DNA from 4 places in the Streptomyces sp. NPDC052043 genome. Region 4 is predicted to be linked to each of the others. Evidence: riboswitches for the same ligand, from Rfam matches in the RefSeq annotation. Region 4 holds a riboswitch; each other region holds the start of a gene.
The links. Region 4 has a riboswitch for cyclic di-AMP ahead of ACIHCX_RS05240 (M23 family metallopeptidase). Riboswitches for the same ligand answer to the same signal wherever they lie in the genome.

Region 1: it holds a riboswitch for cyclic di-AMP, as region 4 does, so the genes downstream of both, ACIHCX_RS25105 (transglycosylase SLT domain-containing protein) here and ACIHCX_RS05240 (M23 family metallopeptidase) in region 4, are expected to answer to the same signal.
Region 2: it holds a riboswitch for cyclic di-AMP, as region 4 does, so the genes downstream of both, ACIHCX_RS19085 (M23 family metallopeptidase) here and ACIHCX_RS05240 (M23 family metallopeptidase) in region 4, are expected to answer to the same signal.
Region 3: it holds a riboswitch for cyclic di-AMP, as region 4 does, so the genes downstream of both, ACIHCX_RS02005 (NlpC/P60 family protein) here and ACIHCX_RS05240 (M23 family metallopeptidase) in region 4, are expected to answer to the same signal.

What each region holds. Positions count from the first base shown of each region.
Region 1 is NZ_JBIUBT010000010.1:198,938-206,237, forward strand. It holds gene ACIHCX_RS25095 (outer membrane lipoprotein carrier protein LolA) at 1-549, opposite strand, end outside; gene ACIHCX_RS25100 (polyprenyl synthetase family protein) at 878-1,888, opposite strand; cyclic di-AMP (ydaO/yuaA leader) riboswitch at 2,373-2,560, shown strand; gene ACIHCX_RS25105 (transglycosylase SLT domain-containing protein) at 2,566-3,066, shown strand; gene ACIHCX_RS25110 (HAD family hydrolase) at 3,094-3,897, opposite strand; gene ACIHCX_RS25115 (ATP-grasp domain-containing protein) at 3,993-5,300, opposite strand; gene fahA (fumarylacetoacetase) at 5,515-6,726, shown strand; gene ACIHCX_RS25125 (M56 family metallopeptidase) at 6,911-7,300, shown strand, end outside.
Region 2 is NZ_JBIUBT010000006.1:468,717-476,016, reverse strand. It holds gene ACIHCX_RS19095 (PrsW family intramembrane metalloprotease) at 1-507, shown strand, start outside; gene ACIHCX_RS19090 (aldo/keto reductase) at 539-1,483, opposite strand; gene ACIHCX_RS19085 (M23 family metallopeptidase) at 1,621-2,676, opposite strand; cyclic di-AMP (ydaO/yuaA leader) riboswitch at 2,688-2,845, opposite strand; tRNA gene ACIHCX_RS19080 (tRNA-Met) at 3,095-3,168, opposite strand; gene ACIHCX_RS19075 (dihydrofolate reductase family protein) at 3,269-4,399, opposite strand; gene ACIHCX_RS19070 (APC family permease) at 4,544-6,382, opposite strand; gene ACIHCX_RS19065 (DUF4118 domain-containing protein) at 6,529-7,281, shown strand.
Region 3 is NZ_JBIUBT010000001.1:444,607-451,906, forward strand. It holds gene ACIHCX_RS02000 (class II glutamine amidotransferase) at 1-700, opposite strand, end outside; gene ACIHCX_RS02005 (NlpC/P60 family protein) at 867-2,081, opposite strand; cyclic di-AMP (ydaO/yuaA leader) riboswitch at 2,089-2,270, opposite strand; gene ACIHCX_RS02010 (bifunctional [glutamine synthetase] adenylyltransferase/[glutamine synthetase]-adenylyl-L-tyrosine phosphorylase) at 2,561-5,557, shown strand; gene ACIHCX_RS02015 (phosphatase PAP2 family protein) at 5,608-6,459, opposite strand; gene ACIHCX_RS02020 (LacI family DNA-binding transcriptional regulator) at 6,535-7,300, opposite strand, start outside.
Region 4 is NZ_JBIUBT010000002.1:101,794-109,093, reverse strand. It holds gene ACIHCX_RS05250 (GNAT family N-acetyltransferase) at 1-1,631, opposite strand, end outside; gene ACIHCX_RS05245 (HPr family phosphocarrier protein) at 1,807-2,088, shown strand; gene ACIHCX_RS05240 (M23 family metallopeptidase) at 2,165-2,920, opposite strand; cyclic di-AMP (ydaO/yuaA leader) riboswitch at 2,933-3,090, opposite strand; gene ACIHCX_RS05235 (M16 family metallopeptidase) at 3,326-4,714, opposite strand; gene ACIHCX_RS05230 (M16 family metallopeptidase) at 4,711-6,084, opposite strand; gene ACIHCX_RS05225 (DNA topoisomerase (ATP-hydrolyzing) subunit A) at 6,406-7,300, shown strand, end outside.

The DNA of each region.
Region 1 (7,300 bases), on a different contig from region 4:
GAAGTTCTTGGGCGTGGCGGGGGCCTCGCCCCGGTGCTTGCCGGCGCTGTCGCCCGCGGTGCTGTGGAAGACCTCGTTCGACTTGCTGTCGTAGCCCCAGACGTCCTTGCCGTTGTGGATGAGGCTGTACTCGGCGGCGCTCTCGATCAGCGAGACCTTCTGCCGGTCCTCGCCGTCGGACGCGACGCGCAGGGTGTGCGTGCCGGAGGCCAGCTCGGGCAGCTTTGACGCCGGGTCAGCCGACGAACCGTCACCACCCCTGGCCGCGCCGGAGGCCAGGCCGCTCTCCAGGCCGCCGAGGTTCGGCAGGCCGAGGTCCGTGCTGACCTTGACGGTGCCGGACAGGTGCTGGACGTCCGACTGGGCGATTTTCTCTATGAGTTGCTGTGCGCTGATCTTCGGCAGGTCGGGGTCGCCGGACGCGGCGAGTGCCGGGACGAGCCCGATGGTCGCCGCCGCCACCCCCACCACCGTGACCGGGACGACGTAGCGCGCGGCCTTGCGGCGCCCCGCGCGCAGGTCGTCGGCTTCGGATCCGTTCGGTGCCATGTGTGCCCTACCTCCGTCTTCGGCGGCGGCTGTCCTTCTGCACGGGGATGTCACCCTCAGCCGCCATTCTCACCCAGATCGGTGAGGAGTGGTGTGTGGTCCGTGGTGTCCATCTGACCAAATCGGCCGGGTGAAAGCGTCAGACCGCGGAGCCAACTCCGTGTACGCCTGCGGTATGACACGCGAAGGGCGACGCCTCCCCCACCCCGTAGGGGTCAGGGTGGAGAGCGCCGCTCGAAGGGGCCGCCCGGCGGGGGCCGCCCGGCGGGGGTGTCCGGCGGGGGTGTCCGGCGGGGGTGTCCGGTGAGGTCGCGGAGCCGGACAGGCGTCAGCCGGCCCGGTGCACCACCGCGTCGCAGAGCTGGAGCAGCGCGGCCTTCGCGTCGCACTCCCGCAGCGGCGCCAGCGCGGCCCGCGCCTCCTCGGCGTAGCGCACGGTGTCCCGGCGGGCCTGCTCCAGTGCCGGGTGCACCCGCAGCGCCGCCAGCGCCTGAGCGTGCCGCGCGTCGTCGGTCAGGTCGGAGTCCAGCAGCTCGCACAGGGCGGTGTCCTCGGGCAGCCCCAGCCGGGCCGCGCGCTCGCGCAGCCGCAGCACCGGCAGCGTGGCGATGCCCTCGCGCAGATCGGTGCCGGGCGTCTTGCCCGACTCACGCGAGTCGGAGGCGATGTCCAGGACGTCGTCCGCCAGCTGGAAGGCGACGCCCAGCCGCTCGCCGTACTGCGTCAGCACGTCCACGACCGTCTCGTCGGCGCCGGACATCATCGCGCCGAACCGGCACGACACCGCCACCAGCGATCCGGTCTTGCCGCCCAGCACGTCCAGGTAGTGGTCGACCGGGTCCCGGCCGTCCTGCGGCCCGGCGGTCTCCAGGATCTGCCCGGTGACCAGCCGCTCGAACGCCACGGCCTGCACCCGCACGGCCTCCGGGCCGAGATCGGCGAGGATCTGCGAGGCCCGGGCGAACAGGAAGTCGCCGGTCAGGACCGCGACGGAGTTGCCCCAGCGGGTGTTGGCGCTGGCCACCCCGCGGCGCACGGCGGCCTCGTCCATCACGTCGTCGTGATAGAGGGTCGCCAGGTGGGTCAGCTCCACCACCACGGCCGACGGCACGATCCCCGGCGCGTACCGGTCCCCGAACTGGGACGCGAGCATCACGAGCAGCGGCCGGAACCGCTTCCCACCAGCCCTGACGAGGTGCTGGGCGGCCCCCGTGATGAACGGGACCTCACTCTTGGTGGCTTCGAGCAGCCCTTCCTCGACAGCCGCCAATCCGGCCTGGACATCGGCTTCGAGAGCCTGGTCCCGCACGGTCAGCCCGAATGGCCCGACGACGGTCACGAGGGGTCTCCTGTCTGCTGGTGTCTGCTGGGATTACACGGTTTGTCGATAGGTCGCTGCCCTCACTCAAGTCAGCGTATCCGGTCACGTTTCGATCACCGATATCGCCCACCTATACGGGTCAGGCCACATCACCCGACGTGACCACCGTCACGCACCCGCCCCACGGCTCCCTCCGCGCTCACCCATGCGGTCCGATTTGCCCCTATTAGGGTTTCAATTCTCTTTAGTGGTAATTGCCCGTCAGGCGCCCACCCCGTGAGTTGGGTCACGCCGCCCTCCGTTCACGCCACCCCTCGCACTCCTTCACATTCCCTTTACGCACAGCCGAGTTGAACCCTGGCAGCCACAAAGGATCAAGCACCACATACACGCCGGACCAAGGTCAAATAGGGCGATGTGTGATTCCGGCACTTGTTCGGGACATCTGGTCTCGCATACGTTCCCGGCCATCGGGCGGAACGCCGAATCCTGCCGCCGCCCGTAACCCCAACGACCGAACGAACCATGGCAGGAGCGGGGGACCCAGGTAAGTCGCCGGGCCGGGCTCGTACGTCCTACGTCGTACGCCGCGCCGGAACGGCTCGGGGTGAAGCCGCGCCCTTCGGGGCGCGGCCGGGCACCTCCCCGCCCGAACCCGACAGCTCACCTCGCAGGCGACGGAGAGGAACACCCCCATGCCTGCAAACGGCCAGCGCCGCTCCACCCGTACCGCCCGCCTCGTTCGCGCCCTCGCCGTCACCGGCACCGGCGCAGCAGTCCTCGCCGTGCCGCTGCTCGGCGCGACGACCGCGTCCGCCGCGACCCCGGTCTCGTCCAACGCGACCACCCTCAAGACGGCCTCGAACCTCGGCTACCCGAACAACCTCGACGGCTGGATCCGGGCCTCCCTCCAGGTCATGGCCGAGAAGGGCATCCCGGGCTCCTACAACGGCATCTACCGCAACATCATCCGCGAGTCCTCCGGCAACCCGCGGGCCATCAACCTCTGGGACTCCAACGCGGCCAAGGGCATCCCGTCCAAGGGCCTGCTCCAGGTCATCGACCCGACCTTCAGGGCCTACCACGTGAACGGCACGTCGTGGGACATCTACGACCCGGTCGCCAACATCACGGCCGCCTGCAACTACGCGGCCAAGCGGTACGGCACGATGGACAACGTCTACAGCGCCTACTGACAGGTCCGCTGCCGGCCCACACACCGGCTAGCCAAGCAATCGTTCGAGGACGACGGCGATGCCGTCGTCCTCGTTCGACGTCGTGACCTCGTCGGCCACCGCCTTGAGCTCGGGGTGGGCGTTGGCCATGGCGACCCCCCGGGCGGCCCACCGGAACATCGGGATGTCGTTGGGCATGTCGCCGAAGGCGAGGGCGCTCTCGCGGCCCAGTCCCAGGTGTTCGGCGGCCAGCGCCAGTCCGGTCGCCTTGGTGATGCCGCAGGGTTGGAGTTCGACGGTCCCGGGTCCCGACATGGTGACGGTGGCGAGGGAGCCCACCGCACCGCGGGCCGCCGCCGCCAGCTCGTCGTCGGACAGCACCGGGTGGCGCAGCAGCACCTTGCTGATGGGCGCGCGCCACAGGTCGTCGCGCCGTTCGACCCGTACGGCGGGCAGCGCCGGGTGCGGCATGAGATACCCCGGCTCGATGAGCGTGAGCCCCTCGGCCCCGTCCTGGTCGACCGCGGCGTACACCTCCCCCACCTCCGCCTCGATCTTGCCGAGCGCGGTCTCGGCCTGTTCCCGGTCCAGGGTGACCGACCACAGCAGGCGGTCGCTGCCGGCGTCGTAGAGCTGTGCGCCCTGACCGCACACCGCGAGTCCCGTGGTGCCGAGGACGCCGAGCAGTTCCCGCACCCTCGGCGCCGGCCGTCCGGTCACCACGAGGTGCCGGGCACCGGCGGCCGCCGCCCTCGCGAGCGCGGTGAGGGACCGCTCGGAGACGGTGTCGTCGCCGCGCAGCAGCGTTCCGTCCAGGTCGGTGGCGATGAGGTCGAATGCGAGGGCGGCCATGATCAGAGAATACGGATGCCCCGGCCCGCCGACTCGACCGGAGCCGGACCACCGCGGTGGTCACCGTTTTCCCGGCTCCGTCCCCTCCAACTCCCTTACTGATGAGGGCGCTTGAGCGTGACCGGCGAGGTGGCGCTCGGCCGTGCGTCGCCGCGGGCCGGCCGGCCGGCCGTCGTGCCGCCGCGGCGGTTGGTCCGCCACAGCTGATAGAGGTGCCGGGCGCCCGGCCGCACGAAGCGCGCGAGCATCGTGACGAACGGCAACGGGTCGTCCCCCGCGAACCAGGCCAGCTCCGTGCCGCTCGCCCTCGCCGGCGCGTGCGGCGTCGTGTAGCCGCTGCGACGGTAGGCGAGGAGGGCGGGCAGGTCGATGTTCTCCACGACGTACCGGTGGCCGGCGCGCTGCCCGCCCTCCGGAACGGGGCGGCCGGTCAGGTCGAGGTGCATGGCCCGTACGACGTCCACGCCCGCCCCGCTCTCGAAGAGCCGGAACTGCGCGCCCATCCGCGGATTGAAGTCGAGGAGCTTGTACTGCCCGTCGCGCCGGTCGAAACGCAGGTCGAGGTCGACGATGCCGGTGAAGCCGATCTGCTTGATGAACCGTGCGGCGAGGTCGGCGAGTTCCGGGTTGTCGACGACGTACGCGTTCGCCGTCATACCCGCGTGCGGCGGCCAGGAGCGGACCTTGACACCGGTGAACATCGCCAGCGGGCTGGAGTTCCGGTCGAAGTAGGCGTGCACGATCCAGTCCTCGGCCTCCTCCCGCGGCAGGTACTCCTGGAGGATCACGCCGGGCCGCTCGCCCCAGTCGCGGGCCAGGGCCAGCAGGCCTTCGCGGGTGTTGATCCTCGTGGTGCCGTTCACCGCGGGGCTGCTGCGCCGCACGAACGCCTCGCGGTTCTTGGCCACCACCGGGAAGCGGGTCTTCTCGGCGAACGCCACGATGTCGTCGTACGACTGCGGGAAGGCGGCCGCGGGGCTCGGGATGCCGTGTTCCACGCACAGTTCGTGCAGGCCCTGCTTGCTGGCCAGACGGCGCGGCAGGCAGGGGGCGACGGGCGGGAAGAGGAAGGGGCCCCGGAGCGCGTCCTGGTGCTCGGCGATCAGGACCGCGGCCTCCTCGTCGGTGGGCACCAGGACGGTGGGCCGGCCGATGCGGCGGCCGATCCGCAGCAGGCCCTCCACCAGACGGTCCGCGCCCTCGGTGCCCCTGGTCGGCCAGACGAACGCGCGTTTGAGATAACGGGAGGAGGCCGCCGGCGTGTAGGCGTCCTCGGTGATCGCGTACATGGGCACGCCCAGGCGGCCGAGGCTGCGGATCGCGCCCACCCCGCCGTGGTGCAGCGGGTAGTCGCCGAACTTCACGATCAGGCCGGGGACCTCACGGTCGGCCCGGAAAGGCACACTGACGGCATTCCTGGCCACGGGTCCCCCCACGTGTCCCCCCTATGGAGCGGACCCACCCCGTCCGCGTCCTCAGAGGACGCTAAGCCGGAATTACCCCCTCCCACAAGACCAATTCGGGCATTGCAAACTCTTTAGGCCCTGCCCAAGACATGGGACGCCCCCGTAACGTGTGGCCCGATCACATGGAATTCGGGAAAGGAAGGCAGCACCCATGCCCCCCTTCGAGGTCCCCGAGGGCGACCCCTTCGGTCCGCACAACCTTCCCTACGGCGTCTTCTCCCGCGCCGGGTCGACGGAGAGGACCGTGGGCGTCCGGCTCGGCGACCACGTGCTCGACGCGGGGGCGGCGGCGCGGGCGCTCGGTACTCCCCACGCCGGCCTGCTCGCGCAGCCGAACCTGAACCCGCTGCTGGCCGCGGGCCGCGCCGCGTGGTCCGACGTGCGGCGCGCGCTGACCTCGTGGCTGACGGAGCCGGCCCACCGGGAGACCGTCGCCCCCTTCCTGCACCCGCTGTCCTCGGTGACCCTGCACCTCCCCTTCGAGGTCGCGGACTACGTGGACTTCTACGCCTCGGAGAACCACGCCCGGAACGTGGGCCGGATCTTCCGCCCGGACGCCGAGGACTCGCTGACTCCCAACTGGAAGCACCTGCCGATCGGCTACCACGGCCGCTCCGGCACGGTGGTGGTCTCCGGCACGGACGTGGTGCGCCCGTCGGGCCAGCGGAAGGCCCCCACGGACCCCGCGCCGGTGTTCGGCCCCTCGGTCCGGCTGGACATCGAGGCGGAGGTCGGCTTCGTGGTGGGCGTGCCCTCGCGGCTCGGACAGCCGGTCGCGCTCGGTGACTTCCGCGAGCACGTCTTCGGGCTGTGCCTCCTGAACGACTGGTCGGCGCGCGACATCCAGGCCTGGGAGTACGTCCCGCTCGGGCCGTTCCTCGGCAAGTCCTTCGCCACGTCGGTGTCGGCGTGGATCACTCCGCTGGACGCGCTGGAGGAGGCGCGGGTGGCCCCGCCGCGGCGCACGCACCCGCTGCTGCCCTACCTCGACGACTCCGCGGACGAGCCCGGCGGTTACGACCTGCGGATCTCCGTCGCGATCAACGGCCATGTGGTGTCCGAGCCGCCCTTCTCCACCATGTACTGGACGGCCGCGCAGCAGCTCGCCCACATGACGGTCAACGGCGCCTCCCTGCGCACGGGCGACCTGTACGGCTCGGGCACGGTGAGCGGATCGTCCGAGCGTGAGCGCGGCTCGCTGCTCGAGCTGACCTGGAACGGCCAAGAGCCCCTGGAACTCCCGGACGGCAAGCGGGCGTTCCTGGAGGACGGCGACGTGGTGACGCTCTCGGCCTGGGCGCCGGGCGCGGACGGCGCCCGGGTGGGGCTCGGGGAGGTGACGGGGCGGGTCGTGTCGGGCTGAGTCAAGGTCCTGCGGCCCTTGCCTCGCAGGGAAATTGATGGTCGCGGACCCTGACTCCCGGTGTCCGCGGCCGTCATACTGGCGGCAGGCCGTGCGCGCTCCACGCGCCGGCCGGCCGCACAGCACGCATCACCGCACGACCCCGACACCCGCCCACCTCCGACGAGGATCCGGAGTCCGAGGCATGACCGCCTGCCTGCTCCTGCTGAGCGCCGTCGCGCTGACGCTCGCCGTGCCGGTTCCCCGCACACTGGCCCGGGCGTGGTGGCCCGAACGGGAGCCCGTCGTCGCGCTGTGGGTGTGGCAGTGCCTGGTCGCCACCGTCCTGTTGTGCTGCCTCGCGGGGCTCGTGCTGGGCACCGCGGCCGTCTTCGGCACGGTCCACGACCGGGTCTTCGCCCCCGCGCCGCCGGCCGTGACGGCCGCCTACGACCTGTCGGTGGCACCCGTCTGGGCCGCCGGCCTCACCCTGCTGCTGGCCGGCGGCGCCGCCTGGACCACCGCGATGCTCGCCCGCGAGTTCGTCGAGGCCCGCCGCCGGCGCGGCCTGACCCGCGCGCATCTGCGCGAACGC
Region 2 (7,300 bases), on a different contig from region 4:
GTCTGGACCCGGCAGCGCGAGCTGAGGACCGTGCGCGAGGAGCTGCCCGCGTACACCGCCGCCGGCTGGCTCACCCCGGCCGAACCGTTCGCCCTGGCCTCCATGCGGGCGCGCAGGCTGGCCCGCGAGCACGCCCGGCGCCACCTCGGCAGGCAGGCGGCGCGGACGGTCGCCCAGTACGAGGTGTACGCGACCCAGCTGGCCTGCCTCCGGCACCGGGGGCGCCGGGGACGGGCCGGGGCCGACTTCGCCGTACGGGAGCGGGAGCTGCTGCGCGAGCTGTGGCGCAGGCGGGAGGTGGCGCAGCCCGCGCTGGACCACGCGGCCAGGATGACCACGCCCATGGCCGCGCCACCCTGGCCCGGGTACGGGGTGTACGGCGTGTACGGGGTGCACCCGCGGCCGCTGGGGCACGGGTCGTACGGGCCGCCGTACGGACCGGCGACGCCGTACCCCGCGCACCTGACGCCGTCCCCCGCGTACAACCCGTACCGGACACAGCCGTAGCGCCGGCTGTTCCGTCCCGGGGGACGGGGAGCTACGCCGACGCCCGCGTCAGCTTTCCGAGCTCCTCGTCCGTGAGCCGCAGCTCGGCGACCCCGAGCAGTGCCGGGAGCTGTTCCACCGTCCGCGCCGAGGCGATCGGGGCGGCCACCGTCGGCTGTGCGGCGAGCCAGGCCAGGGCCACCGTGGCGACCTCGGCGTCATGGGCCCGTGCGACCTCGTCCAGGGCCGCGAGGACGTTGCGGCCCCGCTCGGTCTCGAGGTGCTTGGCCGCGCCCTGCGCCCGCGCGCTGTCCACCGTCGTACCGGGCCGGTACTTGCCGGTCAGGAAGCCGGAGGCGAGCGCGAAGTACGGGACGGCGGCCAGGCCGGACCGCTCGGCGACGTTCTGGAGCCCGCCTTCGTAGGTGTCGCGCGAGACCAGGTTGTAGTGCGGCTGGAGCGCCACGTACCGGGCCAGACCCTCGCGCTCGGAGAGGTCCAGGGACTCCTGGAGGCGCTCGGCGGAGATGTTGGAGGCGGCGATGTGCCGCACCTTGCCCGCCCTGACCAGCTCGTCGAGCGCGCCGATGATCTCCTCGACGGGGACGTCCGGCCGGTCGAAGTGCGTGTAGTAAAGGTCGATGTGGTCCGTACCCAGGCGCCGGAGGGAGGCGTCGGCCGCGGCCTTGATGTTGGCGGCGCTCAGCCCCTGGTAGTCGGGGTGCTGGCTGACCTTGGTGGCGATGACGACGTCGGAGCGATTGCCGCGCTCCTTGAGCCACCTGCCGATGATCGTCTCGGACTCGCCGCCGTGGTTGCCCTCGATCCACGCGGAGTAGGAGTCGGCGGTGTCGACGAAGTTGCCTCCGGCGGCCGTGTAGGCGTCGAGGACGGCGAAGGACTGCTCCTGGCCGGCGGTCCAGCCGAAGACGTTGCCGCCGAGGGCGAGCGGGAAGACCTCGAGATCGGACGAACCCAGTTTGCGTAGAGAAGTCATGTGCAACATCAACAACCGCGCCGGAGCGGCCCATTCCTCACCGGGCCGCGTCCGGCCGCAAAAGTTGCGCAAACCGGCCTCACGGTCTCGTCAGGGGTGAGACCGGTCCGCGTACGTCGCGGGGTGGGGCGTGTGCGTCAGGGGGTGAGGCCCTTGTCGCGCAGCCACACCCCGGGGTCGATGCCGGTGGCGTCGCCGCCCGGGTGGACCTCCAGGTGCAGGTGGGGCCCGGTGACGTTGCCGGTGGCGCCCACGCGGCCGATCACGTCGCCCGTGTTGACCTGCTGGCCGACGCTGACGTTGATCGACGACTGGTGGCAGTACCAGAGCTCGGTGCCGTCGTCGAGGGTGAGGATCGTGCGGTAGCCGTAGGCGCCGGCCCAGCCGGCCTCGGTGATGGTGCCGGTGTGGATCGCCTTGAGCAGGGTGCCCGTGGGCGCCGCGAAGTCGAGGCCGGTGTGGTAGCCGGAGGACCACATGGAGCCGGCCTGACCGAAGGTGGAGGTGATCGTGTACGAGGAGGTGGGCAGCGTGTACTGCTTGGCCAGCTCGGCCAGCCGCGCCTCCTCGGCCTTCCGCTTGGCTTCCTCGGCCTTCCGCTTGGCCTCCTCCTCCGCCTTCTGCTTCGCGGCGGTGGCCTTGGCCTCGGCCTCCTCGGCCGCCTTCGAGGCGGCCTGGGCTGCCTCCTTGGTGGCGGCGGCCTCGGCGTCCGCCTGGGCCTTGGCCTCGATCTGGACCTGCTGCTGCTCGGCCTGCGCCATGATCCGGTTGCGCAGCACCTCGCCGGCGTCCGCGGTCCCGCCCTCGGCCTCGGCGGTGGTCACGCCGACGCTGCTGAGCGCGGTCGACGAGCCCTCGGGGGCGTCGGAGGAGTGGTCGAACAGGGAGCCCACGGAGGGCAGATCGGGCAGCGAGATGGACACCGGCGGCTTGGCGCTGTTGGCGCTGGCCATGCCGCCCGCGCCGACGGCGGCGATGACACCGACGCCGAGAACGGTGGAGCTGCGGGCGAGTCCGCCGCCGCGCTGCTTGGCGACGCGGTGCCGGCCGCGCACGGGACGGACGGAATCCGCGGTGGGGTTCCACTCCTCCCAGGGGCCCTCGTCGGCGCGGCGGCTGTCGTAGCCGAAGGTCTCTCCGTACTGCCGGCTCGGCGTGAACGGGGCTTCCGGAGCAGGCGGGTTGGACGCCACGAAGGCGTACTCCTTTCCTTCCGTCTCGCCTACCGGGTTAGCTGACGGGTTCGGAGCGGGAAGGTCTCCTACGCGCGTAAACAAGCCATGCGAAACACGGCAGTTACGCCCGATTCACCCCAAGTTAGTGGTTCCCCGGTTCCCTTGCGGGATTCGGCGTGCGCGCACGGAGCCGCCTCTTGTGACGGCTGGGACGACCGTGCTGCGTTATCGAACGTTAATAGACCCGGGGCCTGTATTCCAAGCCGTTCGGCTTGATCGCTCCACCTCGCGGCCCGACCTTATGGTCCATGAGCACCGAAAACCGGACGAGTTGACTCCACATACGGGAGAGTCCGCGCCTGTGCCGGAGAACCCGCACGTCCGCCAAACACTCAGGGCCGGAATCCATTGATCAGATTCCGGCCCTGAGTTTCAGTAGCGGGGACAGGATTTGAACCTGCGACCTCTGGGTTATGAGCCCAGCGAGCTACCGAGCTGCTCCACCCCGCGTCGTTGTGTCACCAGTATATGCCATCCGCGGGGCTGCTCGCACCCAGCTCACTTCCACGCCGTCCGTCACCCGGTTCCCGGCCGTGCGACGAGGTCCCGCTCAGCCGAGCAGATGCCGGTTCGGTTCCCTGGCCCGTTCCTCGAACTCCGGCACCACGACGACGTCCGCGCCCCCGGCCGCCAGCACCCCGGTCCCGTCGGCACCCTCGACGAACGTGTCCGGCTCCCGCCACGCCGTCACCACCCGTCGCACCCCGGCGTCCAGAATCAGCCGGGCGCACGGACGCGGCCGGGAGGCGCGGCGGGCGCACGGCTCCAGGCTGCTGTACACCGTGGCCTCCGGCAGTCGCGGATCCGCCGGGTCGACCTTGGCCAGGGCCGCCTCCTCGGCGTGCACGACCGGGTCGCCCCCCTCCCGCGAGTACCCGCGGGCGAGTTCGGTCCCGTCGGCGGCGACCACCACGGCGCCCACGCTGAACGCCGTCCTGGACGGCGGGCAGTGGGCCGCCAGTTCGCAGGCGATCCGGAGCCAGTGCCGGTCGGCCGGGGCGGCGCGGCCGGCGGGGCCGGGGGCGGTGGGTTCGTAGCGCACGAGGACGACGTCCTCGATGGTCCGCGTCTCCACCAGCCGCAGCCGCCCGCCCTGGTAGCCCCCGGGCCCGAACAGCCGGGGCGCGCCGGGGTCCCCCACGAACAGGGGGGCGAGCACGAGCTGCACCTCGTCCGCGAGCCGCTGCTGGAGCAGCTGTGTGTGGATCGTCCCGCCGCCCTCGACCATGAGCCGGCGCACCCCGCGTACGTCGTGCAGGTGCTCGAGCAGCCGGGGCCAGCCGAGTTCGGCGCCCAGCGGCACGACGTCGGCGGCCAGGCCCGCGCGTCGCAGCCGCAGCGCGCCCTCGTCGGTCGTGTAGAGGACCTTCTCGCCGCCGGTGTGCCAGAAGGGCGCCCGGGGGTCCAGCTCGCCGGAGGCGCTGACCGCGACCTTCAGCGGGTACTCCGGCTTCCCGGCGGCGCGACGGGCGGCCCGCCGTTCGGGCGAGTTCACCAGCAGCCGCGGGTTGTCCGCCCGCAGGGTGCCGGCGCCGATCAGGATCGCGTCGGCCGACGCCCGTACCTCGTCGACCCGGTCGAAGTCGGCGGGGCTGGAGAGCAGCAGGCGCTCGGGGCCGGTGTCGTCCAGGTAGCCGTCGAGCGAGACGGCGGCGGACAGCAGGACGTACGGGTGGGGCATCGACGCCCTCTCTCTCGACGGCGGACTCGCTTCCAGTCTGACCGACACCGCCGATCGGAGACGGGGCACCACCGTGGCGGAGCCGCGCACACGACGCGGGCGGGCCGCGCACCGGTCGGTGCGGGGCAGTGGTCTCGGCGATGGTCAGTGCTCGAGGTGGACGCGGAACCGCAGCCGGCAGATGACGGCGTCGGTGTGGCGGCGCACGGCGCGGTCCAGGACGACGCCGCGCTGGTTCTGCAGAAGCCGCTGCCAGGGCCTGGGCAGATGCATCTCCGGGATGAGGACCACCATCCGGTCCTGCCGCTCCTGGGCGGACAGCGCGCGCAGATGGTCGACGACGGGCCGGGTCAGGGACCGGGTGCGGCTGTGCAGCACGGTGAGGGGGACACCGGGCTGCCAGGCGTTCCAGGCGGCGTGAACCTCGTCGGCGGAAGGGGCGTCGCGGTCCTCGGGGTGCACGACGGTGACGGCCCGGACGTCGTCGCCCAGGGACAGCGCGACGCTGAGGGCCTCGCTGGTGAGCAGGTTGACGGCGCCGACGGGAACGACGACGACCGTGTGGCGCGGCTCGGGCCGTGCGGGGACTTCGCCGAGGTGCAGGGCCGCGCCGATACGCCGGTACGTGCGGTGCACCGACTCGAACACGGTCACCAGGACGGCGACCGCGGCGAAGACCAGCCAGCCGCCCTCGTGGAACTTCGCGACCAGTTCGATGACCAGGGCCGCGAGCGTCAGCAGTGCCCCGAGGCCGTTGACGGCCGCCCTCCGCCACCATCCGGGACCGTGGTCCAGGTGCCAGTGCCGGACCATGCCGGCCTGGGAGAGGGTGAAGCCGATGAACACGCCGATGGCGAAGACCGGCACCAGCTTCTGGGTGTCGCCCTGGGCCACGACCAGCAGGACCAGGGCGGCGGCGGCGAGCACGACGACGCCGTAGCGGTAGACCTGCCGGTCGGCGCGCAGCCCGAAGACGTGCGGCACATGGTTGTCGCGGGCCAGCAGGGAGGTCAGGACGGGCATGCCGCCGAAGGAGGTGTTGGCCGCGAGGGCGAGCAGCGTCATGGTGGCGAACTGCACGACGTAGAACCCGGCGTTGTGGCCCAGGGACGCCTCGGTGAGCTGCGCCAGGACGGTCTTGGTGCCGCTCGGTGCGACGTGGAACCTGCCGATGAGCAACGACAGCCCGATGAGCATGGCCCCGAGCAGCGCGCCGAGCGCGACCTCGGTGCGCTGCGCCCGCCGGACCCTCGGGGTGCGGAAGGTGGGGACGGCGTTCGCGATGGCCTCCACTCCGGTGAGTGCCGAGCAGCCGGAGGCGAACGCCCGCAACAGCAGCAGGACTCCGACCGCGGAGACGGTCGGGGCCGCCGGATGGACGGGCGGGACCGCCGGCGTGCGGCGCACCAGCCCGGCCACGATGACCGCGGCGATCGCCGCGATGAACACCACGGTGGGAGCGAACATCACCTTGGCGGACTCGGCGACCCCGTAGAGGTTGACCGCCGTGATCAGCCCCAGCACGATCACGCACAACACCACCCGGTCGCCGTACAGGACGGGGAAGGCGGAGGTGAGCGCGGCCACGCCGGCGGAGACCGACACGGCCACGTTCAGCACGTAGTCGATGATCAGCGAGGCGGCGGCGACCAGGCTGAGCCGCCGGCCCAGATGGCGCCCCGCGACCGCGTACGCGCCGCCCCCGTTCGGGAACGCGGCGATCACCTGCCGGTAGGAGAACGTCAGCGCCGCCAGCAGCACCACGATCGCCAGCGTGACCGGCAGGGTGAAACCGAGGCCCCGGCTGCCGGCCGTCGCCAGCACCACCACGATCGCCTCCGGCCCGTAGGCCACCGAGGCGAGCGCGTCCAGGGACAGCGCGGCCAGCCCCTGCGGCACCGTCAGCCGGTCCCTCTCCTGCCGTCTCCCCACGACCCGCCCGGCGGTGCGACCCCGATCCGCGCCCTCGGCACTCGCACCCACGGCTCCACCGTCCTCACGTCGCCTTCGGAACTCCGGAGGCAGGATCCCCCGCAAACCACCGAATACAGCGCAAGAGAGCTGTTAAAGGTCACCCGGGGCCGCTCGCGTCCTGCTACACCGGAAGAGGCAGGCAGGAGGTGCCCACGATGACCGACCACCTCGCCAGAGGGCCCGTTGCGATCGTCATCGCCCTCGTGGCTCCGCTCGCGGTCAGCGCGGTGCTGCTGCCCTTCCGCGCGGGTCTGCCCAACACCGTCGTCGCCCTCGCCCTCGTCGTGGTCGTGGTGGCGACGGCGGCCCTCGGACACCGGCCGGCCGGTGTCCTCGCCGCCGTGTCCGCGGCCGTCTGGTTCGACTTCTTCTTCACCGCCCCCTACGAGCGGCTCACGATCGCGGGCACCGCCGACATCACCACCGCCGTCGTGCTGCTCGCCGTCGCACTGACCGTCTCCCAACTGGCGGCCCGCGCCCGGCGCCTGGAAGTCGTCACCATCACCGACGCCGGCTACCTCGCCCAGATCCACCACGCGGCCCAGCTGGCCCGGGAGGCGACCTCACCCGACGCGGTGGTGGAGGTCGTGCGCGCACAACTCGTCGGCCTGCTCCATCTGCGCGGCTGCCGCTTCGAGTACGGCACCCTGCTCGGCCACGCCCCCCGCCTGGAACCCGACGGCTCCCTCACCGTCGGGCGCAGGACGTGGGACACCGACCGACTCGGCATGCCCGCCCAGGACATCGAACTGCGCGTCCTCGCCGGCGGCCACTTCCACGGCCGCTACCTCCTGCGGCCGACCCCCGGCCACACCCCGCCCCTCGAGGCCCGCCTGGTCGCCGTCACCCTGGCCGACCAGGTGGGCGCCGCCCTGCAGACCACCTGGAGAACCGTTCCCAGAAGCTGACAGGGACCAGAAACGACAG
Region 3 (7,300 bases), on a different contig from region 4:
CCGACAGCCCCCGCGGGAACCTGACGTCGGGGTGGAGCACCCGCAGGGCGTCGAAGCGGGTGCTGTAGAAGAGGCTCCGCGAGGCACCTTCGCTGGAGTAGCGGAAGGCCCAGGTCCGGTCGCCGTCGGAGACCGCGACCGTCATCTGGAGCGGGTGCCGCACGCCCTGCTCGCGGCCCGTCCGCTCGACGAACCCCGCCATGCGTGCCACCGCGCCCGGCGGATCGTCGTCGAGGCCGAAGGTGAGGGCCAGGAAGAACATCACCTCGGAGTCCGTCGATCCCTCGATGCGGGAGAAGAGCCCCGGGTCGACGGCCAGGCAGAGTTCCCTCCTGAGCCTGTTGAACTCGTTGATCGCGCCGTTGTGCATCCACATCCACCGGCCGTGGCGGAAGGGATGGCAGTTGGTCTGCTGCACCGCCGTGCCGGTCGAGGCCCGGATGTGGGCGAAGAACAGCGGTGACCGGACGTGCTGCGCTATCTCCCGCAGGTTGCGGTTGTTCCATGCCGGGCCGGTGTCCCGCACGACCGCCGGGCTGTCGGCCTCCGGCGTGTACCAGCCGATGCCGAACCCGTCGCCGTTGGTCGTCTCCACGCCCATCCGCGAGTGCAGGCTCTGGTCGATCAGCGAGTGGTCCGGCTGGTACAGGACGTCATCGAGCAGGACGGGTGTCCCCGCATAGGCAAGCCAACGGCACATGGACGACGCACCTCCACTGTCCGCCCGCACGGCCTCCCGCCTCCGGCAGGTACAAGAACCAGCGTGCGCCGCGGCCCCACCCGCCGCATGCCGACAGGGAAGGGCCCGCGCCTTTCGGCGCGGGCCCTTCCCTGTCCGGTGCCGGCCCAGGCGTCCGGCACGCGCGTCACGCGGGGCGGACGACGCTGTGGATCGGCATGTAGTAGATCGACTCCTCGCGGACGTTCGCGCCCGAGTGCGGGGCGTGGATCATCATGCCGTCGCCGATGTAGATCCCGACGTGGCTGATGTCGTCGTAGAAGAAGACCAGGTCGCCGGGCTGGGCTTCGGAGACGGGGACGGTCGTGCCGACCCCCACCTGGTCCCAGGTGGTGCGCGGCAGCGAGATCCCGGCGGACTTCCAGGCGGCCTGCGTGAGCCCGGAGCAGTCGTACGAGTCGGGGCCGGAGGCGCCCCACACGTACGGCTTGCCCATCTGGGCCCTCGCGAAGTCGATGACCTTGGCGGCCTTGGCGGCATAGCCGGTGCTCGAGCCGGCGCTCGTGCCCGTGCCCGTGCTCGTGCTCGATCCGGCGCTCGTGTCCGCGCCCGTCCCGCTGCTCGTCTGCGCGTCGGAGCTCTTCGCCGCCTGCTCCTGTTGGCGCTTCTTCGCCGCCGCCGCCTCCTCCGCCGCCTGCCGGCGGGCCAGCTCCGCGGCCTTCTGCCGGGCGACCTCCTGCTTCTTCTTCTCGATCGCCGCCAGCCGCGCCTTCTCCTCGGCGGTCAGCGTCGACAGCAGCCGGCGTGCCTCGGCGAGCTTCTGCTGGACGTCCTGCTTGCTGGTCCTCAGCTCGTTCTGCGAGGTGGTCAGCGACTCCAGGATCTTCGCCGCCTCGGTGCGCTTCTTCGCCGTCGCGAGCTGCGCGGTCTGGTAGTCGTCCACGGCCTTCTTCTGCCGCTCGGTGAGCTGGCTCATCAGATGGTCCTGGGCGAAGTACTGCTGGGGGTCCTTCGCGAGCAGCAGCGTCGCGGTGCCGGAGATTCCGCCCGTGCGGTACTGGGCGGCGGCGAACGAGCCGAGCTCGTTCCGCGCCTCGTTCAGCTTCTCGGCACGCTTCGCCACGTCGTCGAGGAGGCCGTTCACGCGCTGGCGCTGCGTGGCGGTTCTCTCCTTCGACGCGTTGTACTTCTCGGTGGCCACTTCGGCCTGGTGGAAGAGGTCGTCGACCCTCTTCTGCACCTCTTCGAGGCTGGGTTTGCCGGGCTGCGCGGGCGCGGCGTTCGCCGTCTGGGACAGCAGGGCCACGGAGGTGAGGGCCGCGGTCGTCAGACCGAGGGCCGGGGACGTGCGCAGTCCGGCGATGCGGGTCGCCGTGGGCCGGGCTTTGCGGTGCGACGCCAAGGGTGGCGACTCCTTCCACGGACCGCCTACCGGGTTAGCTGTCGGGTTCGGGCGGGTGGTCGGAAGGGCTGCCCTACCGTCCCGTGCACGCTGTGGGGGGCGCGTGTACGGGACCGATTCACCCCAGGGATGAGTTGGGTCCCCGGCTCCGGCTGCCGTGAAGCGCACCGGACTCGGCGCAGGCCACCCGTCCCGGCGTTGTTCGCCGGCGGGGGTACGGGGTGCCCGCCGGGCACGCTAGCCAACGCGTGTGACTGCTGTGAAGGTTGGTGCGTGATATGTCCGCTACGTTTTCGTGACTTTCACGGTACGTGTGCGGGTGGCTGCACTCCGGTGGCCACCGGCGTCGGCCTGGAGAAGCACCTGTCGGTTGCCGTCCGGTCTCGGCCGGCGCGGAAGGCGGGTCCGCCGTCAGGGCCCCGGGCCGGGAGTGCGGATAGGCTCTGGCCAGGACGGGCTTGATCCGACGGGAGGCCGGGATGACGGCGCCGGGACGCAGGAGCAGTACCTTCACGCGGCTGCTGCGGCACGGCTTCATCCATGCCTCGGACGCCGAGCGGCTGCTGGAGGGCCCGGACCTCGCCCCGCTCCGGGACGACCCGGTGCTGCTGGAGGCGCTGGGCGCCACCGCCGACCCGGACCTCGCGCTGGGCGGTCTGGTCCGGCTGCTGGAGGCGCAGCCGGAGTCCAAGGCCCGCCGCGAGCTGCTCGACACGCTGATAGCGGCCAAGCCGCTGCGCGACCGGCTGCTCGGCGTGCTCGGCGCCTCCGCCGCGCTCGGCGACCATCTCGCCCGGCACGCCGGCGACTGGCGGGCGCTGGTCACCTACGAGCCGCGCGACCTGCACCCGGGCGTGGAGGAGTTCGAGCAGGGGCTCGCCGAGGCCGGCGACCCGGTCGCGCTGCGCGTCGCCTACCGGCGCTGCCTGCTGTCCATCGCCGCCCGCGACGTGTGCGGCACCACCGATGTCGCCGAGACCGCCGCCGAACTCGCCGACCTCGCCACCGCCACCCTGCGCGCCGCGCTCCGGCTCGCGCGGGCCGCCGCGCCCGAGGACGACGCGCTGTGCCGGCTCGCGGTGATCGCGATGGGCAAGTGCGGCGGCCACGAACTCAACTACGTCTCCGACGTCGACGTGATCTTCGTCGGCGAGGCCGCGGACGGCGCCGACGAGGTCAAGGCCCTGCGCGCCGCGACCGCGCTCGCCTCGCACATGATGCGGATCTGCTCCGAGACGACCGTGGAGGGCTCGATCTGGCCGGTCGACGCCAACCTGCGGCCCGAGGGCCGCAACGGGCCGCTGGTGCGCACCCTCAGCAGCCACGTCGCCTACTACCAGCGGTGGGCCAAGACCTGGGAGTTCCAAGCGCTGCTCAAGGCCCGCCCGGTGGCCGGCGACCTGGAGCTGGGCGGCCAGTACATCGCCGCACTCGACCCGCTGGTCTGGCAGGCCGCCGAGCGCGAGAACTTCGTCGCCGACGTGCAGAAGATGCGCCGCCGCGTCGTCGAGACCATCCCCGTGGCCGAGGTCGAGCGTGAGCTGAAGCTCGGTCCCGGCGGCCTGCGCGACGTCGAATTCGCCGTGCAGCTGCTTCAGTTGGTGCACGGGCGCACCGACCGCTCGCTGCGCAGCGGCTCCACCCTGGACGCGTTGCAGGCGCTGGCCGCCGGCGGGTACGTCGGCCGCGTGGACGCCGTGCAACTCGACGACGCCTACCGGTTCCTGCGCTCCCTGGAGCACCGCATCCAGCTGTTCCGGCTGCGGCGCACCCACCTCGTCCCCGAGGACGAGGCCGATCTGCGCCGGCTCGGACGGTCGCTCGGCCTGCGCAGCGACCCGATCACCGAGCTCACCCGCGAGTGGAAACGGCACACCAGTGTCGTGCGCCGGCTGCACGAGAAGCTGTTCTACCGGCCGCTGCTCGACGCCGTCGCTCAACTCGCTCCCGGAGAGGCCAGGTTGCGGCCGGAGGCCGCGCGGGAGCGGCTGGTCGCGCTCGGGTACGCCGATCCGGCCGCGGCCCTGCGGCACCTGGAGGCGCTGGCCTCCGGCGTCACCAGGAAGGCGGCCATCCAGCGGACCCTGCTGCCCGTGCTGCTGGGGTGGTTCGCGGACTCCGCCGATCCGGACGCCGGGCTGCTGAACTTCCGCAAGGTGTCGGACGCGCTCGGCAAGACCCCCTGGTATCTGCGGCTGCTGCGCGACGAGGGGGCCGCCGCCGAGAACCTCGCCCGGGTGCTGTCGGCCGGGCGGCTCGCCCCCGACCTGCTGATGCGGGCACCGGAGGCCGTGGCCCTGCTGGGGAACGGTGACGCGGGCGGCCTCGAACCGCGCGGGCGCGCCCAGCTGGAGCAGGAGGTCCTCGCCGCCGTCCGCCGTGCCGAGACCGCCGAGCAGGGCGTCACGGCGGCGCGCGGTGTACGGCGGCGGGAGCTGTTCCGTACCGCCGCCGCCGACATCGTCGGCACCTACGGCACCGAGGCCCAGCCCGCCGAGGCGGACCAGGGCGCGCTCGTGGACCGGGTGGGCGGCGCGGTGTCCGACCTGACGGCGGCGACGCTGGCCGGCACCCTGCGGGCGGTCGTGCGCAAGGAGTGGGGGGACACCCTGCCGACCCGGTTCGCGATCATCGGCATGGGACGGTTCGGCGGGCACGAGCTGGGCTACGGCTCGGACGCGGACGTGCTGTTCGTGCACGAGCCGTGGGAGGGCGCTGACGAGCGGGAGGCCGCCGAGGCCGCGTCCCGGGTGGTCGCCGAGCTGCGGCGGCTGCTCCAGGTCCCGAGCGCGGATCCGCCGCTGCTGGTCGACGCGGACCTGCGTCCCGAGGGGAAGTCCGGCCCGCTGGTGCGGACGCTCAGGTCGTACGAGGCGTACTACCGGCGGTGGTCGCTGGTGTGGGAGTCGCAGGCGCTGCTGCGGGCCGAACCGGTGGCAGGGGACGAGGAGCTGGGGCGGCGGTTCGTCGAGCTGGTCGACCCGCTGCGGTATCCGCGCGGCGGGCTGCGCGAGGAGGCGGTGCGGGAGATCCGGCGGCTGAAGGCCCGGATGGAGTCCGAGCGGCTGCCGCGCGGCGCCGATCCCAAGCTGCACACCAAACTGGGACCGGGCGGGCTGTCCGACGTGGAGTGGACGGTGCAGCTGCTCCAGATGCGGCACGCGGCCAAAGTGGCGTCGCTGCGGACCACGCGCACGCGTGAGGCGCTGGCGGCGGCCCGGGAGGCGGGACTGGTGTCCCCGGAGGACGCCTCGACCCTCGACGAGGCGTGGGTGCTGGCCACACGGGTGCGCAACGCGGTGATGCTGGTCCGGGGGCGGGCGGGGGACACGTTCCCCACCGAGCCGCGGGAGCTGGCCGCGGTGGGCCGGTACCTGGGGTACGGGCCGGGGCACGCGGGCGACATGCTTGACGCGTACCGGCGAACGACCCGCCGGGCCCGGGCGGTCATGGAGGAGCTGTTCTACGGCGCGTGAGAGGTGGGGGGGGGGCTGAGGCAGGTCCCCGCCGGTGCCTGGGCCTCCGCCTACGCCTGCGCCGGCCGCAGGGCAGGCGTCCGCCGCGGCAGGGCGTGCGGCAGCGCCCCGTACCAGAGGCGGGCCACCGTGAAGCCGAAGGAGAGGCACAGGACGCCGCCGACCGCGTCGAGCCAGAAGTGGTTGGCGGTGGCGACGATGACGACCAGGGTGGCCACGGGGTAGAGCAAGCCGAGGAGGCGCAGCCACGGGACCGTGCACAGGGCGAAGAGGGTCAGCCCGCACCACAGGGACCAGCCGATGTGCATGGACGGCATCGCGGCGTACTGGTTGGACATGTTCTTCAGGTCGCCGGAGGCCATGGAACCCCAGGTGTGGTGGACCTGGACCGTGTCGACGAAGTGGCCGCCGGTCATCAGGCGCGGGGGCGCCAGCGGGTACAGGTAGTAGCCGAGCAGGGCCACGCCCGTCGTCACGAAGAGGGTGAGCCGGGCCGCCGCGTAGCGGCCGGGGTGCGTGCGGTAGAGCCACACCAGGACGCCGATGGTGACCACGAAGTGCAGTGTCGCGTAGTAGTAGTTCATGCCGATGATCAGCCAAGTCACCGAGTCGACGGCATGGTTGACCGAGTGTTCGACGGCGATGCCGAGCCGGTGCTCGGCGCTCCAGACCCAGTCCGCGTTGCGCAGCGCCTTGGCCTTCTGCTCCGGGACCGCGTTGCGGATCAGCGAGTACGTCCAGTAACTCACCCCGATCAGCAGGATCTCGAACCAGAGCCGCGGGCGACGGGGAGTGCGCAGCCGCTCCAGGACGGTGGGGGCCTGCTCGTCCGTGGCGAGGTGGGGAACGGTCTCTTCCCGGCCTTCCCGGCCATCCCGGCGTGTCACGGTCGAGTCACCCATAGGCACAGAGTCTGCCAGAAAACCGTTCGCCCGCCGGTCATCCCCCGGTCGGGTTCCCGTCGCATGTCCTCCGTCTCAAGGACGACGGCGGTCCCCGGGGGCCGAGGCGGTCGAACCGCGCACCACCAGTTCCGGCATGAACACGAACTCGCTGTGCGGCGCGGGCGTCCCGCCGATCTCCTCGAGCAGCGTGCGCACCGCCGCCTGGCCCATCGCCGGCACCGGCTTGCGGATCGTCGTCAGGGGCGGGTCGGTGAACGCGATCAGGGGGGAGTCGTCGAAGCCCACCACGGAGACGTCCCTGGGGACCTCGAGGCCGCGCTGCCGGGCCGCTCGTATCGCGCCGAGCGCCATCATGTCGCTGGCGCAGACGATCGCCGTGCAGTCGCGTTCGATGAGCGCGGTGGCCGCGGCCTGGCCGCCCTCCAGGGTGTAGAGGGAGTGCTGGATCAGCTGCGACTCGATGACGTCCGCGGCCAGGCCCAGCTGGTCCCGCACGGCGCGGACGAAGCCCTCGATCTTGCGCTGGACCGGGACGAAGCGCTTCGGGCCGAGGGCCAGGCCGATGCGGGTGTGCCCCAGGGAGGCGAGGTGGGTGACCGCCAGGGTCATTGCGGCCCGGTCGTCGGGGGAGATGAACGGCGCCTGCACCTTGGGGGAGAAGCCGTCCACGAGGACGTAGGGCACGCCCTGCGCGCGCAGGCGCTCGTAGCGCTCCATGTCGGCCGTGGTGTCCGCGTGCAGACCGGAGACGTAGATGATCCCGGCGACCCCGCGGTCCACCAGCATCTCGGTCAGCTCGTCCTCCGTGGATCCGCCGGGCGTCTGGGTGGCGAGCACC
Region 4 (7,300 bases):
CCCGTCGTCAGGTCCCGCGGCGGCTGGGGGCGCAGCCCCTCCGCGAGACAGCGGTCGTAGGTCAGCACGCCCAGCGACTCGGAGTTGCCGAGGATCGCCACGCGCGGCCCCGGCGGCAGCGGCTGCCGGGCGAGCAGCAGGCCGGTGTCGACCAGTTCGGTGATGGTATCGACCCGGATCACACCGGCCTGCCGCAGCAGCGCGGACACCGTCGCGTGCGGCAGCCGCGTCGCCCGTACCGCGTGCCCCTGCGGGGCGGAGCCCGCGCTCTGCACCACGACCAGCGGCTTCACCGCCGCCGTGCGCCGGGCCAGGCGGGTGAACTTGCGCGGGTTGCCGATGGACTCCAGGTACATCAGGGCGACGTCAGTGTCGGGGTCGTCGTACCAGAACTGCATGACGTCGTTGCCGGAGACGTCCGCCCTGTTGCCGGCGGACACGAAGGTCGACACGCCCGTGACCCCGGTGACCCCGCCGCCGCGCCGGTGCAGCCGGGACAGCAGCGCGATGCCGATGGCCCCGGACTGGGCGAACAGACCGATGCGGCCGGGCCGCGGCAGCTCGGGGGCGAGGGAGGCGTTCAGCCGGACGTCCGGCGAGGTGTTGATGATCCCGAAGGTGTTGGGCCCGATGATCCGCATGCCGTACGTCCGCGCCTGTCGCACGAGCGCGCGCTGCCGCTCACGTCCCTCGGGGCCGCTCTCCGCGTAGCCCGCGGAGATCACGACGAGGCCCTGCACGCCGTGCTCGCCGCACTCGGCGACGGCGTCCGGGACGTGCTCGGCCGGCACGGCGACGACGGCGAGGTCCACGGGCCCGTCGATGTCCCGCACCGAGCGGTGGGCGGGCACCCCGTCGATCTCCTCGCGGTCCTCGCCGAAGGCCCGGTTCACGGCGTGCAGCCGGCCCGTGAACCCGGCGTCGCGGATGTTGTCGAGGATGCCGCGGCCCACGCCGCCGCGCGCGCGGCCCACGCCGATGACGGCGACCGAGCCGGGCGCCAGGAGCCGCCGTACCGACCGGCCCTCGGCCCGCTGCTCCCGTGCGCGCTGCACGGCCAGCGAGCGGTCGGTCGGCTCGATGTCGAACTCCAGGCGTACGACGCCGTCCTCGAAGCTGCGCTTCTGGGTGTACCCGGCGTCCGTGAACACCTTGATCATCTTGGTGTTGGCCGGAAGCACCTCGGCGGTGAAGCGGCGGATGCCACGCTCGCGGGCGACGGCCGCGATGTGCTCCAGGAGCGCGGAGGCGACCCCGCGTCCCTGGTGGGCGTCCTGCACCAGGAAGGCGACCTCGGCCTCGTCGGAGGGCGCCGAGGCGGGCATGCCGTCCACGCCGACGCGGTCGTAGCGTACGGTGGCGATGAACTCGCCGCCGACCGTGGCCGCGAGTCCCACCCGATCCACGAAGTCGTGGTGCGTGAAGCGGTGGACGTCCTTCGCGGACAGACGCGGGTAGGGCGCGAAGAAGCGGTAATACTTGGACTCGTCCGACACCTGTTCGTAGAAGCTGACCAGATGGTCGGCGTCGTCGGCGGTGATGGGGCGGATCCTCGCGGTGCCGCCGTCGCGCAGCACCACGTCGGCCTCCCAGTGGGCGGGGTACGCGTGCCGGTCCGGCGAGGTCTGCATGCGCCCCAGCGTACGGCTCGCGTCCGACAGCGGCGCGAGGCAGTCTGTGGAGGACACCCATCGGACCGAGGCCGCGGTCCGATGCCACCCGGAGCGGCGCACGCGCCGCTCCGGACCTGTTCCACATATGGAAAACTGGTCTAGACAACCCTGATCACCTGAAGGGCAGCAACACATGGCTGAGCGCCGCGTCAACGTCGGCTGGGCCGAGGGTCTCCACGCCCGCCCCGCCTCCATCTTCGTCCGGGCCGCCACGGCCGCAGGCATCCCCGTGACGATCGCCAAGGCCGACGGCACGCCCGTCAACGCGGCCTCCATGCTGGCCGTGCTCGGCCTCGGCGCCGAGGGCGGCGAGGAGATCGTCCTGGCCTCCGACGCCGACGGCGCGGACGCCGCGCTGGACCGGCTGGCCAAGCTGGTCGCCGAGGGGCTCGAGGAGCTTCCCGAGACGGTCTGACCGGCAGGACCGGTGAAGCACCGAAGCCGTGCCGCCCCGTCCGGGCGGCACGGCTTCGCCGCGTCGGCGCAGGGAATCAGACGTGGACGCCGTGCTTGCGGAGGTAGGCCACGGGGTCGACGTCGGAGCCGTAGTCCGGGGTCGTACGGGCCTCGAAGTGCAGGTGCGGTCCGGTGACGTTGCCGGTCGCGCCGGACAGGCCGATCCGCTGGCCGGGGACGACCCGCTGGCCCACGGAGACCGCGATGGACGACAGGTGCCCGTACTGGGTGTACATGCCGTCGGCCATCCTGATCACGACCTGGTTGCCGTACGCCCCGCCCCAGCCGGCGTCGACGACGGTGCCGAGGCCGACCGCGTGCACGGGGGTGCCGCTCGCGGCGTGGAAGTCGACACCGGTGTGGGTGCCGGAGGACCAGAGGGAGCCACCGACCCGGTAGCCGGTCGATATGTAGGAGTCGAGGATCGGCGTCACGAAGGCGTTGAGGCGCTTGCGCTCGGCCTCGCGGGCGGCGCGGGCCTTGGCCTCGCGCTCCTTCGCCGCCCCCTCCGCGGCCTTCTTGCGCGCGACCGCCTCGGCCTGCTTGCGCGCGGCGGCCCGGTGCTGGGCGACGGCCTGGGCCTCGATCTTCTCGGCGACGCTGTCGCCCAGGGTGACGACCGGGGTGAGGCCGGTGTCCTCGAGGGCGGGAACGTCCGCGGCGAGGGCCGGGGCGGCGAGGGTGCCGATGACACCGGTGGTGGCCAGGGCCGCGACGCCCGCCGCGCGGGCGGTGGTGCGGTGCATCCGGCTCGGCCGTCGGTGCTTCCCGGCGGCACGGGTGAACGCCATGGAGACGTGGGTCCTTTCCTTCCCTGTCGCCTACCGGGTTAGCTGACGGGTTCGGAGCAGGAAGGTCTCCTACGGCGCCGCGCGTCGCGCTGACGGCCGATTCACCCCAGGGACGGTGGGTCCCCGGCTCCCCTGGCTCGCGCCGTACGGGGACTCGGCGATGACTGTCCGGTGCCGCGGACGCGGCGCACTGCCCGACGAACAGCCGGACCGACGCTAGACGGGGCCGCTTTCAATCCCCAAACGGATCAGATGTTTTGTAGCGCACACCACAGGGCAGACAGGCGATCTCCCCCTCAATTCGGACAACACCAGGACAACACAGGGCCCTGGTGACGCTTCGGTCACCAGGGCCCTGTGCGCGCGTGTGCCCCTCGCCGCGCTCGGCGGCGGCGAGGCGGGCCTCTACTCGGCCGCGACGACGACGACCCGGCCGACGCCCAGGGCCTCGACGGGCTCCTTGATCTGCGCCGCGTCACCGACGAGGACCGTCACCAGACGGTCCACCGGGAACGCGTTGACGACGGCCGCGGTGGCCTCCACCGTGCCGGTCGCGGCGAGCTGCTGGTAGAGCGTCGCCTGGTAGTCGTCGGGCAGGTGCTGCTCGACCTGGTCGGCCAGCGTGCCGGCCACGGCGGCCGCCGTCTCGTACTTCAGCGGCGCCACACCGACGAGGTTCTGCACAGCGACGTCCCGCTCGGCGTCGGTGAGGCCCTCCGCGGCGAGCTTGCGCAACACCGTGAACAGGTCGTCCAGGGCCGGGCCGGTGTTCGGGGTGTCGACCGAGCCGCTGATGGCAAGCATCGCGGCGCCCGACCCGTCGGGGGCCGACCGCAGCACCTGACCGAACGCCCGCACCCCGTAGGTGTATCCCTTCTCCTCGCGCAGGACGCGGTCCAGGCGGGAGGTGAGGGTGCCGCCGAGGCAGTAGGTGCCGAGCACCTGGGCGGGCCACACGCGGTCGTGCCGGTCGGGACCGATCCGCCCGATGAGCAACTGCGTCTGGACGGCGCCGGGCCGGTCCACGATGACCACACGGCCGGTGTCGTCGGCGGTCACCGGCGGCACGGGCCGCGGCTTGGCGGGCAAGGCGGTCCAGGCGCCCAGGGTCCGGCTCAGCAGCTCGTCGAGGTCGACGCCGGTGAGGTCGCCGACGACCACGGCGGTGGCCGTGGCCGGGCGCACGTGCCGGTCGTAGAAGGCGCGCACGGCCGCCGCGTCGATGGCGCCGACCGTCTCCTCGGTGCCCTGGCGCGGACGCGACATGCGCGCGTCGGCCGGGAAGAGCTCCTTGGACAGCTCCTTGGCGGCGCGGCGGGCCGGGTTGGCCAGCTCGTGCGGGATCTCGTCGAGCCGGTTGCGCACCAGCCGCTCGACCTCGGAGTCGGCGAACGCCGGCGCCCTGAGGGCGTCGGACAGCAGGCCGAGACCCTTGGCCAGGCGGGAGGCCGGGACTTCCAGGCTCAGCCGTACGCCGGGGTGGTCGGCGTGCGCGTCGAGGGTGGCACCGGCGCGCTCCAGCTCGGCGGCGAACTCCTCGGCGGAGTGCTGGTCGGTGCCCTCGGAGAAGGCCCGCGCCATGATCGTGGCGACGCCGTCCAGACTGGCCGGCTCCGCGTCCAGGGGTGCGTCAAGGAGCACCTCGACGGCGACGACCTGCTGGCCGGGGCGGTGACAGCGCAGCACCGTCAGGCCGTTGTCCAGCGTCCCGCGCTCGGGTGCGGGGAACGCCCACGGCTTGGCCGCGCCGGCCCGGGGCTGGGGGTGGAACTCCATCGTGGCGAGCTCGGTCACTTCGCCGCCTCCTCGGTCTCGTCGGTGGCCGCGGCGTCCGCGTCCTGGGCGTCGTCCTGCGCGTCGGCGGTGGTCGGCTCGTAGACGAGCACCGCGCGGTTGTCGGGGCGCAGACGGGACTTGGCGACCTCCTGAACCTCCTCGGGCGTCACCTCCAGGACGCGCTTGACGGCGGTCAGGGCGAGCTGCGGGTCGCCGAACAGGACGGCGTAGCGGCACAGTTCGTCGGCGCGGCCGGCGACCGTACCGAGGCGGTCCAGCCACTCGCGCTCCAGCTGGGCCTGGGCGCGCTCCATCTCCTCGGCCGTCGGGCCCTGTTCGGCGAACCGGGCGAGCTCCTCGTCGATGGCCGACTCGATGACGGGGACCTCGACGTCGCCGGAGGTCTTCACGTCCAGCCAGCCCAGGGAGGGCGCGCCGGCCAGCCGCAGCAGTCCGAAGCCGGCCGCGACGGCCGTACGGTCGCGGCGCACCAGCCGGTTGTAGAGCCGGGAGGACTCGCCGCCACCGAGGATGGTGAGCGCCAGGTCGGCCGCGTCGGACGCGCGCGTGCCGTCGTGCGGCAGCCGGTAGGCGGCCATCAGGGCGCGGGCCGGGACCTCCTCCTCGACGACCTCGCGCAGCTGCCCGCCGATGACCTCGGGCAGGGAGCCGTCGCGGGGCTCGGGCTTGCCGTCGTGGGACGCGATGGAGCCGAAGTACTTCTCGACCCAGGCGAGCGTCTGCTCCGGGTCGATGTCGCCGACGACCGACAGGACGGCGTTGTTCGGCGCGTAGTACGTGCGGAAGAACGCGCGCGCGTCCTCCAGGGTGGCCGCGTCCAGGTCCGCCATGGACCCGATCGGCGTGTGGTGGTACGGGTGGCCCTCCGGGTAGGCGAGGGCGGTCAGCCGCTCGAAGGCGGTGCCGTAGGGGACGTTGTCGTAGCGCTGGCGGCGCTCGTTCTTGACGACGTCGCGCTGGTTCTCCATGGACTCGTCGTCCAGCGCCGCGAGCAGGGAGCCCATGCGGTCGGCCTCCAGCCAGAGGGCGAGCTCCAGCTGGTGGGCGGGCATGGTCTCGAAGTAGTTGGTGCGCTCGAAGCTGGTGGTGCCGTTGAGCGAGCCGCCCGCGCCCTGCACCAGCTCGAAGTGGCCGTTGCCCTTGACCTGGGCGGAGCCCTGGAACATCAGGTGCTCGAAAAGGTGAGCCAGGCCGGTGCGTCCCTTGACCTCGTGGCGCGAGCCGACGTCGTACCAGAGGCACACCGCCGCGACCGGGGTCAGGTGGTCCTCGGAGAGCACCACGCGCAGGCCGTTGGCCAGCCGGTGCTCGGTCGCTGTCAGGCCGCCGGATCCTGCTTCGGCTGCGGCCGTGTGACCCTTGGGCATGTACGTCCCTTCGATCGCGGTGGCGGTCTGCGAACCGCCCTTTTCCTGCCGGTCCTGCCACTGTATGCAAGCGTGTGGACCCCTGGCGAAGTTCCCACGGTCCGTACGCCGAGAGCGAGACGGAAAGCGACGCGCCCCGGCGGCACCCGGGAGCGGGACGGGTCGCGAGGACGGGCGCGGACGGGCGGGAGGGCGGCCCGGAGGCCGGACGGGACCCCGGAACGCGCCCTGTGGGGACGGGGCGTGGTCCGGGTTGTCAGCCGGGCGGTCCACAATGGTCGGCGTCAGATCCCGTCACGCTTCAGCAAGGAGCCGGCAGCGATGGCCCGCCGCAGCACGAAGACCCCGCCGCCCGACGACTCGTACGAGGAGAGAATCCTCGACATCGACGTCGTCGACGAGATGCAGGGCTCCTTCCTCGAGTACGCGTACTCGGTCATCTACTCCCGCGCGTTGCCGGACGCCCGGGACGGACTCAAGCCGGTGCACCGCCGCATCGTCTACCAGATGAACGAGATGGGCCTGCGTCCCGACCGCGGCTACGTGAAGTGCGCCCGCGTCGTCGGCGAGGTCATGGGCAAGCTGCACCCGCACGGCGACGCGTCGATCTACGACGCCCTGGTGCGTCTGACCCAGCCCTTCTCGATGCGCGTCCCCCTGGTCGACGGCCACGGCAACTTCGGCTCGCTGGGCAACGACGACCCGCCGGCCGCCATGCGGTACACCGAGTGCCGGATGGCCGAGGCCACGGGCCTGATGACGGAGTCCATCGACGAGGACACCGTCGACTTCGCCCCCAACTACGACGGCCAGGAGCAGGAGCCGGTGGCGCTGCCGGCCGCCTTCCCGAACCTGCTGGTGAACGGGGCCTCGGGCATCGCCGTCGGCATGGCCACGAACATGCCCCCGCACAACCTCAACGAGGTCATCGCGGCCGCCCGCCATCTGATCCGCCACCCGAACGCGGACCTGGACGCCCTGATGCGGCACGTCCCGGGCCCCGACCTGCCCACCGGTGGCCGGATCGTCGGTCTGTCCGGGATCAGGGACGCCTACGAGAACGGCCGCGGCACCTTCAAGATCCGCGCGACGGTCTCGGTGGAGACCGTGACCGCCCGCCGCAAGGGCCTGGTCGTCACCGAGCTGCCCTTCTCCGTGGGCCCGGAGAAGGTGATCGCCAAGATCAAGGACCTGGTCGGCTCGAAGAAGATCCAGG